Regions from separate parts of the Megamonas sp. genome, predicted to be linked through region 1. Evidence: a T-box and tRNA genes for the amino acid it is inferred to sense, from the RefSeq annotation. Region 1 holds a T-box; the other holds one or more tRNA genes.
What was found. The T-box of region 1 lies ahead of thrS (threonine--tRNA ligase). A T-box ahead of a tRNA ligase gene usually reads a tRNA of that ligase, here a tRNA-Thr.

Region 1 (7,717 bases):
TTTCTTCAAGAAGATTGTTGATAAATTCATCAGTATCCATAGTAACAGTATCTTTTTCACGACGTTTACGAACAGAAATATTTTTATTTTCTAATTCGGATTCACCTACGATAATGCTGTATGGAACTTTTTTAACTTGAGCTTCACGGATTTTGTAACCGATTTTTTCATTGCGGTCATCAACTTCTACACGAATGCCGAGGTCAAACATTTTGCGTTTGATTTCATAAGCATAATCAACATATTTATCGCTGATAGGTAAGATTTTAACCTGTACAGGAGCGAGCCATACTGGGAATGCACCAGCATAGTTTTCAATTAAAATACCGATAAAGCGTTCGATACTTCCGTATACTACACGGTGAATCATTACTGGACGATGTTTCTGACCATCTTCACCGATATAAGTGAGGTCGAATTTTTCAGGCATTAACATATCAAGCTGAATTGTACCACACTGCCAAGTACGACCAATAGAGTCAGTTAAATGGAAGTCGATTTTTGGACCATAGAAAGCGCCATCGCCTTCGTTGATAACATATTTAAGACCACGATGTTCAAGTGCATTTCTAAGTGCATTAGTTGCAGTTTCCCAAACTTCATCAGAACCCATGGAGTCTTCAGGACGTGTGCTGAGTTCTGCATGATAAGTTAAACCAAATGTGCTATAAACTTTATCAAATAAGTCAATAACTCTTTGGATTTCATCTTCAATCTGGCTAGGTAACATAAAGATATGAGCATCATCTTGAGTGAAGTTACGTACACGCATTAAACCATGTAATGCACCAGATAATTCATGACGATGTACAAGACCAAGTTCACCAAGGCGAAGTGGTAAATCACGATAGCTGTGTTGCTGTGTTAAATAAACAAGCATACCACCTGGGCAGTTCATTGGTTTAATCGCATAATCTTCACCATCAATTTTTGTGAAGTACATATTTTCTTTATAATGATCCCAGTGACCAGAAGTTTCCCAAAGTTTACGGTTCATAATCATTGGAGTTTTAATTTCCTGATAACCAAATTGACGATGAACTTCACGCCAGTAGTTGATGAGTTCGTTTCTGATTACCATACCATTTGGATGGAAGAATGGGAAGCCTGGACCTTCTTCATGTAAGCTGAATAAATCGAGTTCTTTACCGAGTTTGCGGTGATCACGTTTAGCAGCTTCTTCAAGCATTTTTAAGTAAGCATCTAAATCAGCTTGTTTTTCAAATGCTGTACCATATACACGTTGAAGCATTTTATTTTTTTCGCTACCGCGCCAATAAGCACCAGCAACAGATTGTAATTTAATAGCTTTTACTTTACCTGTAGATACTACGTGTGGACCTGCACAAAGGTCAGTGAATTCACCTTGGCTATACATAGTGATCATTGCATCTTCTGGTAAATCATTGATTAATTCTACTTTATAGCTTTCGCCTTCAGCATTGAAGAAATCAAGTGCTTCCTGACGAGTAACTTCTTTACGTACAATTGCTAAATTTTCTTTAACAATTTTTTTCATTTCTTTTTCGATTTTTGCTAAATCTTCAGTGCTAAGCTGATGATCCATATCAAAATCATAGTAAAAACCATTGTCAATTGCAGGACCAATTGCAAGTTTTACATTTTTATCGCCATAAAGACGTTTTACAGCTTGAGCTAAAATATGAGAAGCACTATGACGAAGTGCCCAACGACCATCTTCATCTTCAAAAGTTAAAATTTCTACTTGATGATCTCCATCTATAACAGTCATTAAATCTTTAGTTTCTCCATCAATTTTACAAGCTAAAGCTTTTTTTGCTAAAGAATTACTAAAGGATTTTACAAAATCAAGAACAGTAGTGCCTTCAGCTACTTCACGAACAGCACCATCTTTTAATGTGATATTTGCCATTTTATTAACCTCCTAAAAAAATAAAAAGCCTCCATCCCAAAACTAGGGACGAGGCTTGTAGTTCGCGGTTCCACCCTGTTTGCCATAAAATATGACCAACTCAAAAATGATAACGGAATTTCTCCGGCAAAACTTAATAAATAAATCTAAATTTATAGTTCAGCTTTGCAGTTTGAAAGTGGTAATCAAAGAGTATGCTTAAGAAGTTTCCAGCCTCGACTTCTCTCTCTGTAAACATATAATTCTTCAATCATGTCTTTCGCATTACTTTTACATATATCTTTATGATGTCTTCATTATAATAAAGCAATATCTCAATGTCAAGAGTTATTCTTTTTTCTCATTTCTAAAATTCCTATCAAAATAATATACTTATAAGATATTATCTATTTATTATAATATTTATTTTAATTTAAATTTAATCTATTTTTAATCTGTACTTTAATCATATTTTAATCTAATCAGATTATACTATATACATAACTCAATAAAGTTATATAAGTTTTTGCTCTCCGATAGGTTTCTCTCCCTATCGGTTTTTTTTTGCCTTCACAAGATACATATATAAAATTAAAATAATATATATACACCAAAATAAAGGAGATGTTACTATGTTTTTTGATGTAGATAAGCTACATTGGACTCGTAAACCTTTATCATTTAGTATAACTAAAGATAAAATCGAAATCATAACTTCACCTCATACTGATTTATGGCAAAGAACATATTATCACTTCAGAAATGATAATGCTCCTGTGCTACAAATGAGTACAAATGAAGAATTCTTTTCATTTACTGTTAAGACAGATTTTGATAGCAAAGTCCGATTTGACCAATGCGGTATCGTCTTATATTTAGATAGCGAAAACTGGCTCAAAGCTTCCGTTGAATATGAAAATGAAGATATTCAACATTTGGGTAGTGTTGTTACTAATAAAGGATATTCTGATTGGGCGACAACTGTTATTGATAGTTCTATAAAATCCATTTGGTATAGATTGAGTCGCCGAAAAGATGATTTTCGCATAGAATATTCTCTTAATGGCATAAATTATAATCAAATGCGCATATGTCATCTTTGGGAAGCTTCTGGTGATATCCAATTTGGCATTTATGCTTGTAGCCCAGAAAATTCTTCATTTAAAGCTACATTTACTGATTTCAAAATGACAGAATGTGTTTGGAAAGCTCACGACGGTCAACAACCTGACGAAGATATTACTTATTAAAGGAATGTTATTTTATGAATACACTTATCGCCAAAAATTTAAATATTCTCATTGATTTTTTAGCTAAAAGAGATTTAACGGCACTATCTCCCAATGAATTACAAGAAAAATACAAAATAAATCAAGCCGATTTGTTAATTTTATTCGGTGGCTCTATTCCTGAAGGTGCTGATGTATTTGCTAAAGCTCATCAACAAAATATAGCTAAAAATTATCTTTTAGTCGGCGGTGCTGGTCATACTACAGAAGCACTCCGCCAAAAAATGCAATCATCTCTAGCCGATATAGATATTTCCATAAAATCAGAAGCAGAAATTTTTGCCCTTTATCTAAAAAATAAATACAATATTACAGATTGTTTATTAGAAACTAAATCTACCAACTGCGGTAATAATATCACTAATGCTCTAGAACTTTTAAAAAATCTAGATTTAAAGCCCAAATCCATCATTTTTATGCAAGATGCTACTATGCAAAATCGCATGGACGCAGGTTTTAGAAAATATTGTCCTTGTGATACCGCTTTAATTAATTATGCCATATATAAAGTTCATTTCACTGTTCAAAATGATAAATTATGTTTAGAACAAAATAATATCTGGCAAATGTGGAATATTGATAAATATATTGAGTTACTCATGGGAGAAATTCCTCGTCTTACAGATAATATCAACGGTTATGGCCCTCAAGGTAAAAATTTTATCGCTCATGTAGATATACCACAAGAAGTCCATAATGCTTATCAATATCTATATCAACATTTAAATATCAAAACACGCCAGGCAAATTCACTTTATGCTACAAAATAAAGAAAGTGTCTACTTATTATATTTTATCTTCACGGCAAAATATAATTTAGTAGACACTTTTTTTAAGCTAAAATCTCTGTTAAAGCATCAATTAATTCATCATTTTCCTCACGAGTTCGCACTGCAAAACGCACGAAATACTCATTTAATCCTGGATAGTTTTCACAATTGCGAATAGCTATACCATATTCTAATAATTTTGCTTTTAACTCATTAGCTGTCATATTTGTTTTTTCTATATTCACTAAAATAAAATTAACAGTTGGCTCATATACTTTCAACTTATCAAAAGTTTCTAGTTCTTCATAAAGATAATTTATCTCTGTTCTTGTATATGTTCTACTGCGACGCTGATATACTTTATCCTCTAAAGCTACCATACCTGCAATCTGTGCTAAAGAATTCACATTCCATGGGTCTTTCGCCTGATAAAGTGGGTCTAAAACTTCATGGTCTGTAGCTGCAAAACCTAAGCGAAGTCCTGGTAATGCATAAAATTTAGTCAAAGAATGCAATACAAATAAATTATGATATTTTTCCACTAAAGGAAGTACGGAAAAAGCTTCACTTGTTTTGATAAAATCCATAAAAGACTCATCAACAACTACAAAACAGCCATTATTTTCAGCATGTTCAATCAAAAGTTCCATATCTTCTACAGTAAATAATGTACCTGTAGGATTATTAGGATTGCCGATAAATAAAATATCGTTGCCTTTTATATTCACAATTAAGTCTCGCATAGGAGAATTAAATTCCTGTTTTTCAGATAACATTACATAATTTATATTCGCTCCAGAAGCTTTGGCTGCTCTTTCATATTCACTAAAACCTGGAGATACAATCAATGCATTTTTAGGCTTTAATATATGGCAAAGTATATATAATAATTCTACTGCGCCATTACCTACGATAATTTTATCTGCACTGATACCATAATTTTCGGCGATTTTACCACAAAGCTCTCTTGCATCTGGCTCTGGATAATGAATTATATCATCAATATGGTCAACAATCGCTTTTTTTATATTTTTAGATAATCCATATGGATTTATATTGGCACTGAAATCTATAATTTTATCTAAATTTTCTTGTGCCATTATTTTTTTTAAATCTCCGCCATGCTCAAACTTTTGCATAATTTACTCTCTTTCTATGACAATTCCACCAGAAATCATTTTTACTAAATTTAAATAATGTAAATCAAAACATTCACTTAATATTTTTTGTTTACATTCTTCAATTAAACTTTCCTCACAATTATCATCAAATAATACACCAATGACAGTACCACTGTGAGCAACATTTACACCTATTGCCTGATAATCTTCGGATATTATCATGATATCTTCTAATTGCTTTTTATATAATATTTTCTGATTTGCATACGCACTCATAACGCAAGCTTTGCCGATATATCTATTATTTTTCTCTTTAAATCCTAAACGCAAATAATCTAAAGCTTCTTTAATTGTATTTTCATTTTCTTGATACAATCGTTTTAAATCCTTGCGACGATTAAAAGATAAAGTATCGACCTTGCCACCGCAATCAAACATCAATATCCTAATCTTTGGTGCTAACCCTAAATGCTCTAAAACTTGACCATTCAAATGATTATATCTGACAATGCCTTTACAAAAAATACCATCAGTTGGCTCAATACTTGTTGCAATCTTTGATATTTCATCTTGAGATAATATCCGTTTACAAGAAAGAGCTGTCAACTGACAAATACTTGCAATATCTGCACTACTTGAAGCCATGCCCTTTCCTGTCAACAATTCTGTAGTCAAACAAAATTTTGCATAAGATTTAGTGCCCAGATAATCAAGCGTTTTATTGCGTGCCAAACGAGCTTTATATGGTAAATAAGAAAAATATTTTGTTATACTCGCCTTGGTATACATTGAAATAGGACAAGTAACTAAAAAAGGTATATCATCAATCATGCCTTGTACTAACTCGCCACAAGAACCTGGTATTTTAACACTAAGACCCATGCAAAAATTCTCCTTAACCAATAATAAATTTATCTTCAGGATAGCGAATTTTATTTTTCTTCTTGCGAATAACAAGTGCCATCGCAAAAGAAATAATACCAATTCGTCCCATCAACATTACAAAAATAATTACAATTCTACTAGAAGCGTCCATTTCATTTATCGTGCCCGTAGGCAAACCTACAGTAGCGAACATAGATACAGACTCAAATAAGATTTTAGACAAAGCAATATCTTCTGTCAAACATAAAAACATTGACATCAAAAATACGACAATCGCACTGACAAAGAAAATACTCATCGCACGGAAAATGACAATCGGTGGTACAGTACGCTCAAAGATAACAACATCTTCACGACCGCGAATGAGCGACCAAATAGCTGCAAAGATAACAGCTATAGTAGTAGTTTTAATACCGCCACCTGTTGAAGCTGGTGAACCGCCAATAAACATCAAAAACATAATCAACAATAAACTAGGTTCTGTCAATGAACCAATATCGAGCATTGAAAATCCTGATGTTCTAGCCATTGAAGCCATGAAAGTACTTACCATAACTTTATCAAATAAACCTAAATCGCCTAAAGTATTTTGATTTCCATATTCTAAGACGAAAATAAATACACTGCCAATAAGAATTAAAAAACCAGTAGTAACAAGTACAAGTTTGCTATTAATACTTAATTTTTGCCATTTGCGTTTTTGATATATATCTAGTAAAACAGCAAAACCTAATCCGCCACAAACAACTTCTATCAATAATATCAGATTAAAAAATGGGTGAAAAATATAATTTGCAAAATTGCTTCCACCTAAAATATCAAAACCTGCATTACAAAAAGCTGATATCGAATGCCAAAAACCAAAATAAATAGCTGTGCCTACACTATAATCTTGACAAAAAATAATTGTTAAAACAACTCCACCGATAAATTCAAAAGCAACAGTCATTTTCACAATACTGATTACAAGTCGCACCACTCCTGCCACTGACCATCTTTGCAATGACTCTTGAATTAATAATCTATCTCGAAGTTGAATGCGTTTACCCATCACCACTGCCAAAATAGTAGTGATAGTCATAATTCCTAAAGCTCCAATTTGCACCAAAATAATAATTATTATTTGCCCAAATACAGAAAAATTATCACCTAAACTAAATATGGAAACACCCGATACACATACTGCTGACGCTGACATAAATAATGCATCAACAAAGCTCAAAGGCTTTATATCTACCACTGTAATCGGCAACATCAACAACATAGTACCAGTCAATATTATTATCCCATAACTACATAAAACAATCTGGTATGGATTTAATTTTCTAATATATTTCATCATTTTATTTAAACCTAAAACTTATTAATCAACCTACCCCAATACGCTCTGAAGGATATCCTATTTTAACTTTTTTTCGATTGCGCATAGCAATAGCCATCAAAAATGTAAGTACTCCTAAACGACCAATAAACATTATTAAAATTAATATGGACTTACCATAAATAGTCAAACTAGAAGTAATCCCTGTGGATAAACCTACAGTAGCCAATGCTGATGTAACTTCAAATAGTATTTTTATAAATGGAAAATCTTCTGTTAAACATAAAAACATTGTTCCTAAAACTACTAAAGCTGCTGCTATATAAAAAATAGCCAAAGACTTTACAATTAAATCATGTTCGATACGTCTTTTAAACAATGTAACTTCTTCATTGCCACGAATTATAGAGGTAACTGTCGCAAAAATTATCGCAAAAGTTGTAGTTTTTATCCCACCA
Region 2 (7,717 bases), on a different contig from region 1:
TTTTCAGCTAACTTATCATTTTTAATATCTTCTTCTTGTTGTACTTGAGCAAAATCTCCAAAAAAGTCTCCACCATCATTATCAATAATAATATCTTCTTTAGTATCATCTATAATATCTTTTTCAGTTATTATAGATTCATTATTAAATTCCTGAAGAGAATATCCACATTCATGACAAAATTTGCCATTCTTTAATATTTTAGCTCCACAATTAGGACAAAATTTTAACATAACTTCTACCTCTCATTTTATTAATATTGTATTTGTTTTTGTGGTCTTCTAAATGCTGTTTTTGCTATTTCTGCAAATATTGGTCCACCATTCTCAGGTTTTCCTAAATCAGATATAGACATCTTAGCCCAATCTATAATACCTATATTTTTCCAATCACTATTATTAATACTTTCATAAATTTGATAAGCTTTTCCACCTATTCCTTTTATTTGATAAATCACTTTATCAATACTGTCATCTTTTTGATTTATTAAATCTGCACCTAACTGATTTTGTTTTCTATCAAACCAAACTGTATCGTAATCTATAAGTAAACTATCTTCAGTTTTATTAGGTAAAGCATTTTTAGATTGTGCTTCTATTGATACATTAGGTGTATTAATTTTTATATTATCGCTTTTATCAATAAGCTTTTTAGCTACAAAAGCTGTAGCCGCAATACCAGCCACTATCGCTCCGCCTTTAACCAATGTTTCTGTACGTTCATTTTTTAATCGTTCCAACTCAATTTCTTTTTTATTACTTGAATCCCATGCTTCTACTGCTACTTGAGCAATAGTTCCTAGAATATCTAAACCTGAAAATCCCATTTATTTATTCCTCCTAAAATTAATCTAATCTTTAATTAGCCAACTATGTTTTTTATCATTTTTTCTAGGACAGTTGTCTAGCTGTAGTTTTCTCATACTTAATGAACGAGTCTCTTTTTTCTGTAATACGTATATATATTCCATTCTTTTGAATATTGAAAATATATTCATTTTCTTCACATCAATTTTTATTAACTAACTTATCTAAACTCACTTCCAAAATCTTAGATATTCTATACAATACTGGTAAAGATACACATCCTGTTACTAAACCACTTTCTATCTTTGCCATATAACTTAAACTAATATTAGTTTCTTGTGCTAATTCCATCTGTGTATATTTTTTTAATTTCCTATAATAAGCAATATTTATACCTATCAATCTATTATCTAATTCACTATTCATAAACAAACCTCCTTAAATAATTATCCTACTTTAAAGCATATTTATCTATAAACTATTAAAGTCAATTTATTCACTAATAGTATATATTTAATCTAAAAAAATACATTTTTTCTCATCCAAAATATTATAAAAAACAATATGTATAAATTTATACAAAAATAATAAAAGAGCCTTTAGGAAATTAATCCTAAAAGCTCTAATTTCTTATTGTAACTTATCTAATAATTTAATAACTAAACAACATTCAAGTTCAATATTATTATAAAAATTATCAATAATAATATCCTATATCACCAACAACAATAGTCTTGATAACATCTCTATTATCAAAGAAAAAATATAGTGGCATATTCGGATGGTCTTCACTATCGGCTAAATAGCACCAAGTAGTCCCTTGTGTTTCTATATAATTTCTATCAGGATCACCATAAGCATATAATACATCATTTTTGTTCATGCCCACTCTTATCCCCAAATTAGTAGTGATATTATCTTCATTGCAGATTATCGCTCTAATTCTGCCATTTTCATTATATCCGCCATTTATATAATAAACCATTAATTCGCTATTATAAGTTACTTCATTTATATTAAAACCATTGCAATTTCGCACTGCCAAATTTGCTGTTGGTCTACCATATACATAAAAGCAAGAATCTATCTGTTGGTCAGGAGTAAGTCCTCCTATATTTAAATATGTATAAGGTATTCTAGCCTCTACATTTAATATATTACTAAAAATAATCCCCAAACAAATAACAATAGAACTCAATAAAAATCTCAAAACACTAACCTCTTTTATCTTCATTATATTTATTATATTAAATATTAACGTATATTTTCGATCAATTCACCTAGTCGCAATCTACTTCTAATATTTAATAAAGTTTCATCCAATTGGCGAATTTCTTCAATGCAAGCTTTTTCCTTTGCTGTTGTTTCTATAATTTTACTAATTCCGCCATTTTTTATCACTATGCGTTTATCTGCATTTAAAGCCAATAATGGATCATGCGTGGACATAATGACGATTTTTTCACTTTTAGCTAAGCATTTTATCGCTTTTTGTCTATCTATCCCTGCATTTTCAATTTCATCAATCAATACAATCGGTGAACTGCTGATACATGCCACATCCGCTATCATCAAAGCCCTTGATTGACCACCAGATAATTGAGTTACTTTCGTATCTAAAGTAAATTTTTCGCCAGCTAATTCATTTGCCATAGAAAAACATTTAGCGATTATAGCCTTTTCATTTTCTATTTCTTTGCCTAAACGAACTTTAGCATGCATAGTTAAAAAATCTTCTACAGTAATATCCATGATAAAATTCATATTTTGTGATAATTGAGCTACTAATTTTCCTTCTAAATTAAATCTAGCTTCATCATCTAAAATTTCATCATCAATTAAAATCTGTCGTTTTGTCGGTGTATCTTCTTGTGCTAAACATTCAATATCTGCAAGTAATCTACTTTTCCCAGAACCTGTTGGCCCTACAATACTTATTACTTGCCCTGCAAAAATCTCTACTTGGATATTTTCAGCTTCGCCCAATTTATTTTTGCCACCATTAATGGTTAATTTATGTACTTTTACTTCATCTTTATTTTCTAAATTTTGCATAGCTGAAAGATATTTTTTTAGTTCATCAGCAATATTGCCATCACGAATACCAACTTGCCATAAATCTTCTTCATCTATATCTTCAAAAGCCTTAGCAAAAGTCAAATCATCTGGCAAATTCCATAGACCTGTATTATCCAAATAATCTTTGATTTGAGGATACGCTTTTTTTATTTCTCCAATTGTATGAGTTTCTACAAATTCTTTAAAATCCATAATTTCCACCTAATCAATTAAATTCCATTTTCTTAGTCATGCCCAATTGATATTTTTCACCAATACGCATTTCATCTGTACAATATGAACATACAGCAGCTGGCGAAGTAAAACGCAATTTTTTTCCTTCTAATGTATCTATATCTTCAACTTTATTTATATATTTTTTCAACATAAATGCACCTTGACCAGTTATGCCATTGATAAAAATAACTTGTGCCTTAGGATTTGCTTGATAGACATTATACATAAATACTTCACGTTCAGCTTGAGAAATAATATCTCCTTTAGTGATGACTATTACATCTGCAAATTTCACCATTGGCCCAATTTTTCTCGGTGTATTAATCCCTGATAAGCAATCTATTACACCAATAGCCAATACATCTTGAATATATGGTGAACAGCGATTGCAAAGACCTGCACTTTCGGTAATCAAATAATCTAAATTTTGACTTTTTCCCCAAGCTACAGCTTCTTCAATATTGCTAATAAAAAAATGGTCTGGACAAAATTTTCCTGATAAACCAATCTGTATCGGTATATTCGCTTTTTCATACGGTTCTTTATCAAAAGTCGTCAAACAATCGAATTTAATGACGCCTGCTTTTTGTTTTTCTTTATGTAACACTTCTATTAATCGCAAAATTACAGAAGTTTTGCCCACAGATGGTGGCCCTGCTAAAGTTATTAATTTCACCAAAATCATCTCCATCATAAATTGCTAAATTTTATTATATAGCAATAAACTAAAAAAAAATAGGTTAAGCACTTTAGACTTTATTTTCATAAATCCATGCTCAACCTATTTTTAATTGTTTTATAAAACTCTATTTAAAATAATATTATATATTAACCAATTTCGCCTTCAAGTTCTGTACCGCGTACTCTTACTGGTCGATTATGTTCATCAACCATGACTACATCAGGTACTAAATTTTGAGCTTCTTCTTTTGTCATCATAGCATAAGCAATAATAATAACTGTATCGCCAACTTGTGCTTTACGTGCTGCTGCTCCATTTAAACAAATTACACCGCTACCACGTTTACCTGCAATTGTATAAGTTTCTAATCTAGCACCATTGTTATTATTTACTACTTGTACTCTTTCTCCTGGTAAAATACCTGCAAGCTCTAACAACTCTTCATCAATAGTGATGCTTCCCATATATTCTAAATTTGCTTGAGTTACTGTAGCACGATGAATTTTTCCATGAAACATATTATATAACATTATTATTTATCCTCCAAAATGACATTATCTATTAAACGAGTTGTACCAAATTTTACAGCTAAAGCTAATAATACTCTGCCTTCAATTTTATTTCCTACTGGTTTTAATCCTGGCAATTTATACATTTCTACATAATCAATTTGACTTGTTTTTTCAGACTGTATAGTATCTTTTACTAAATTTAATATAGCTTCTACATCTCTTTGACCATTAGTAAATGCTTCTTTTGCCAATTTTAAACTCTTAGATAAAATCAACGCAGATTTTCTTTCTTCTGTAGATAAATAAGTATTTCTTGAACTTTTTGCAAGTCCATCAGCTTCACGAACGATAGGCATAATGCGAAGTTCTACATTGAAAAATAAATCATCTACCATACGGCGTAAAACTTCTGTTTGCTGAGCATCTTTTAAGCCAAAATATGCTCTATCTGCTCGAGATAAATTAAATAATTTACTAACTACTGTAGTAACTCCACGGAAATGAATAGGTCTTGTTCTGCCACATAAAACTTTTGTGATATCACCTGTAACTTCTACCCATGTCATATCTTCATTAGGATATAAATCTTTATTTTTTGGTGCAAATACTACATCTGCTCCTGCATTTTGTGCCACTATGCAGTCATTTTCCAAAGTACGAGGATAAGCTTCATAATCTTCATTTGGTCCAAACTGAGTAGGATTTACAAACACACTGACGATTGTAATATCATTTTCTTTTGCTGAAGCATTAATAAGTGAAGCATGACCTTCATGCAATGCTCCCATAGTTGGTACCAAACCAATAGATTTGTTTTCCTTCTTAAAATTAGCGACTAATTCACGTAATTTAGCCACATCTTGACATAAAATCATTTTTTTCTTCTCCTTTAATGTTCTTATAACAAACAAAAAGAGACTATAATGAACTTACATAAAAGCACAAAAAAAGTACATCTCGACACGAAATGCACTTTCCCTATTGATTAAATATAATTGATTTGATTTCATAGCAAAAAAATCCATCAACTATATTTTATATTTAAAATTCTGCAAGTTCGTCTCGGTCATAGTGATCCAAGCGTCTTTTTTCTTTTTAAATTTTACCTTATTAAATTATTTTATTTAAAATTAAACAACTAAGATACAGTTCAAATTATTAATATATATTGATACTGTTCACTATTGTTTGTTACGAACCACATAATACCACAGAAAAAATTCAACTGCAAGTATTTAAACAAAAAAAGCTACTCATTATAATAATTATTGTAAAGTAGCTTTTTGTTATAGTTTTAATTATATTATCTGTCAAAATGGAGCTGATAACAGGATTTGAACCTGCGACCCATGTATTACGAATACATTGCTCTACCAACTGAGCTATATCAGCATCAATTTTCTTTTATGATAAAATATTTTAAATTTATTGTCAATATTTGCCTCATATAATTATACAAAATATCAAATCTAGCTTATAATATAATCAAATATAAAGTATTCACATTAGAAATACTACCATTAGTTTGGATTTGGAGGCTTTTTTATGGAATTAAATCAACTAGAATATTTTGTTGCTCTAGCCCATATAAAAAACTTTACTAAAGCAGCAAAATCTCTGAATGTGTCTCAGCCAGCACTTAGTCGTTCAATCAGTCGCTTAGAAAAAGATTTAAATATACCTCTTTTCATCAGAGATAGCCGTAAAGTAAATTTAACTCAATATGGTCAAACATTTTTAACTTATGCTGAACGTATCTTACAAGAATTAGAAACTGCCCGCCAAGATATAACTAATATGGCTGAACCAGATAGCGGAGTTGTAAATTTATCTTTTATGCACTCTTTAGGTGTATATCTTGTGCCAGAATTATTAAAAGAGTTTCGTAAAATCTATCCTAAAATACAGTTTCGCCTTAGTCAAAATCATTCTTTCTTATTATCAAAACAATTATTCAAAGGAGAGTCCGATTTATGCCTTTGCAGTTCTCCAATAAATTCTGAAGACATCGCTTGGGTTCCATTATTGACAGAAGAATTATTCATCATCGTTCCTTCAACTCATCCACTTGCTCATCGCAGTTCTATAAATATCACAGAAGTTGCTAGCGAACCATTTATTACTTTAAAACCAATGTATGGTTTACGCACTAAAACTGAACATATCTTTGAAGTAGCTTCTATTCGTCCTAAAATACGTTTTGAAGGTGATGAAATTGTTACTGTAGCTAGTTTAGTAGCAGCTAATTTAGGTGTTTCACTCGTGCCTAAAATTCCTGGAATGGAACATCTCGATATAAAATTTATTTCTGTAGATAATCCTAAATGCACTCGTGATATCGGTCTTGCATGGTATGCTAATAAACCACTTTCTCTTGCTGCCCATCGTTTTCAAAATTTCATAATTGATAAATTTAACCATGAATAATCATAAATATACTTAAATATCCTTGCAGTTTTAGATTTTGAATGATATGCTAAGTTATTGTAAGTGTAAAATTACTTACAATATTAATATATAAAATGGAGGAGCACCTAATTGAAAGCAGTTATTTTTGATATGGACGGAGTCATAATCGATAGTGAATCCATTCATGCTGATATGAAAATACGCACTTTAACACATTTTGGTATCCCTTGTAGTATGGAAGATTGTGTAGCCTATGTTGGTCGTTCTGCCAAAGCATTTTTTACAGATTTTGCCAAATTTGCTACAACTCCCGTTTCTATTCAAGAAATGGTCGATTATAAACATCGCATTTATTTAGAATATATTCAAGAAAGTAATTCCATCTATCCTATTGATGGCGTTTTAGATTTACTTTATCAATTACACAGCGAAGGTATTCCTGTAGCTTTAGCTTCTTCTGCTGATAGAAAAGTTATCAATGCAGTTTTAACAAAATTCGGCTTAATGGATTGTTTTGAATATATTTTAAGTGGTGCAGAACTTCCTGCTAGCAAGCCAAATCCTGCAATTTATCAGTTAACAGCTAAAGCTTTAGGCTTTACACCAGCTGATTGCGTAGTAATTGAAGATGCTACTGCTGGTATTATGGCAGCTAAAGATGCTGGCGCTTATTGTATCGCTTATGATAATCCAAATTCTGGTCCACAAGATTTATCTCGTGCTGATAAAATCGTTTCTTCATTATCTGATATAGTTGTTTCTGATATTCTTCAAAATTAATTTTGTTGAGGTTTTATTATGGAAAAATTTAAATTTTACTGTCCTACAGAAATTATTTTTGGCAAAGATAGTGAATTATCCACTGCTTCATTAATCAAAAAATACAATGGTCATAATGTATTAATAGTATACGGCGGTGGCTCAGTAAAACGTTCTGGACTACTTGATAAAATTTGTCAACAATTATCCAACGATAATTTATCTTATATGACCTTAGGTGGCGTTCAACCAAA

Region 2: it encodes a tRNA-Thr, which carries the amino acid that the T-box ahead of thrS (threonine--tRNA ligase) is inferred to sense. The anticodon was not compared.

The regions. Positions count from the first base shown of each region.
Region 1 is NZ_CFQVBI010000001.1:26,849-34,565, reverse strand. It holds gene thrS (threonine--tRNA ligase) at 1-1,894, opposite strand, end outside; T-box leader at 1,936-2,168, opposite strand; gene AC5LAX_RS00175 (DUF1349 domain-containing protein) at 2,506-3,123, shown strand; gene AC5LAX_RS00170 (YdcF family protein) at 3,138-3,932, shown strand; gene cobD (threonine-phosphate decarboxylase CobD) at 3,995-5,071, opposite strand; gene AC5LAX_RS00160 (hypothetical protein) at 5,075-5,935, opposite strand; gene AC5LAX_RS00155 (TrkH family potassium uptake protein) at 5,949-7,280, opposite strand; gene AC5LAX_RS00150 (TrkH family potassium uptake protein) at 7,306-7,717, opposite strand, start outside.
Region 2 is NZ_CFQVBI010000069.1:4,666-12,382, forward strand. It holds gene AC5LAX_RS09810 (CFI-box-CTERM domain-containing protein) at 1-233, opposite strand, end outside; gene AC5LAX_RS09815 (hypothetical protein) at 254-826, opposite strand; gene AC5LAX_RS09820 (helix-turn-helix domain-containing protein) at 1,008-1,232, opposite strand; gene AC5LAX_RS09825 (hypothetical protein) at 1,504-2,016, opposite strand; gene AC5LAX_RS09830 (ATP-binding cassette domain-containing protein) at 2,061-3,077, opposite strand; gene AC5LAX_RS09835 (GTP-binding protein) at 3,091-3,777, opposite strand; gene panD (aspartate 1-decarboxylase) at 3,930-4,313, opposite strand; gene panC (pantoate--beta-alanine ligase) at 4,316-5,170, opposite strand; tRNA gene AC5LAX_RS09850 (tRNA-Thr) at 5,612-5,687, opposite strand; gene AC5LAX_RS09855 (LysR family transcriptional regulator) at 5,841-6,722, shown strand; gene AC5LAX_RS09860 (HAD family hydrolase) at 6,834-7,484, shown strand; gene AC5LAX_RS09865 (iron-containing alcohol dehydrogenase) at 7,503-7,717, shown strand, end outside.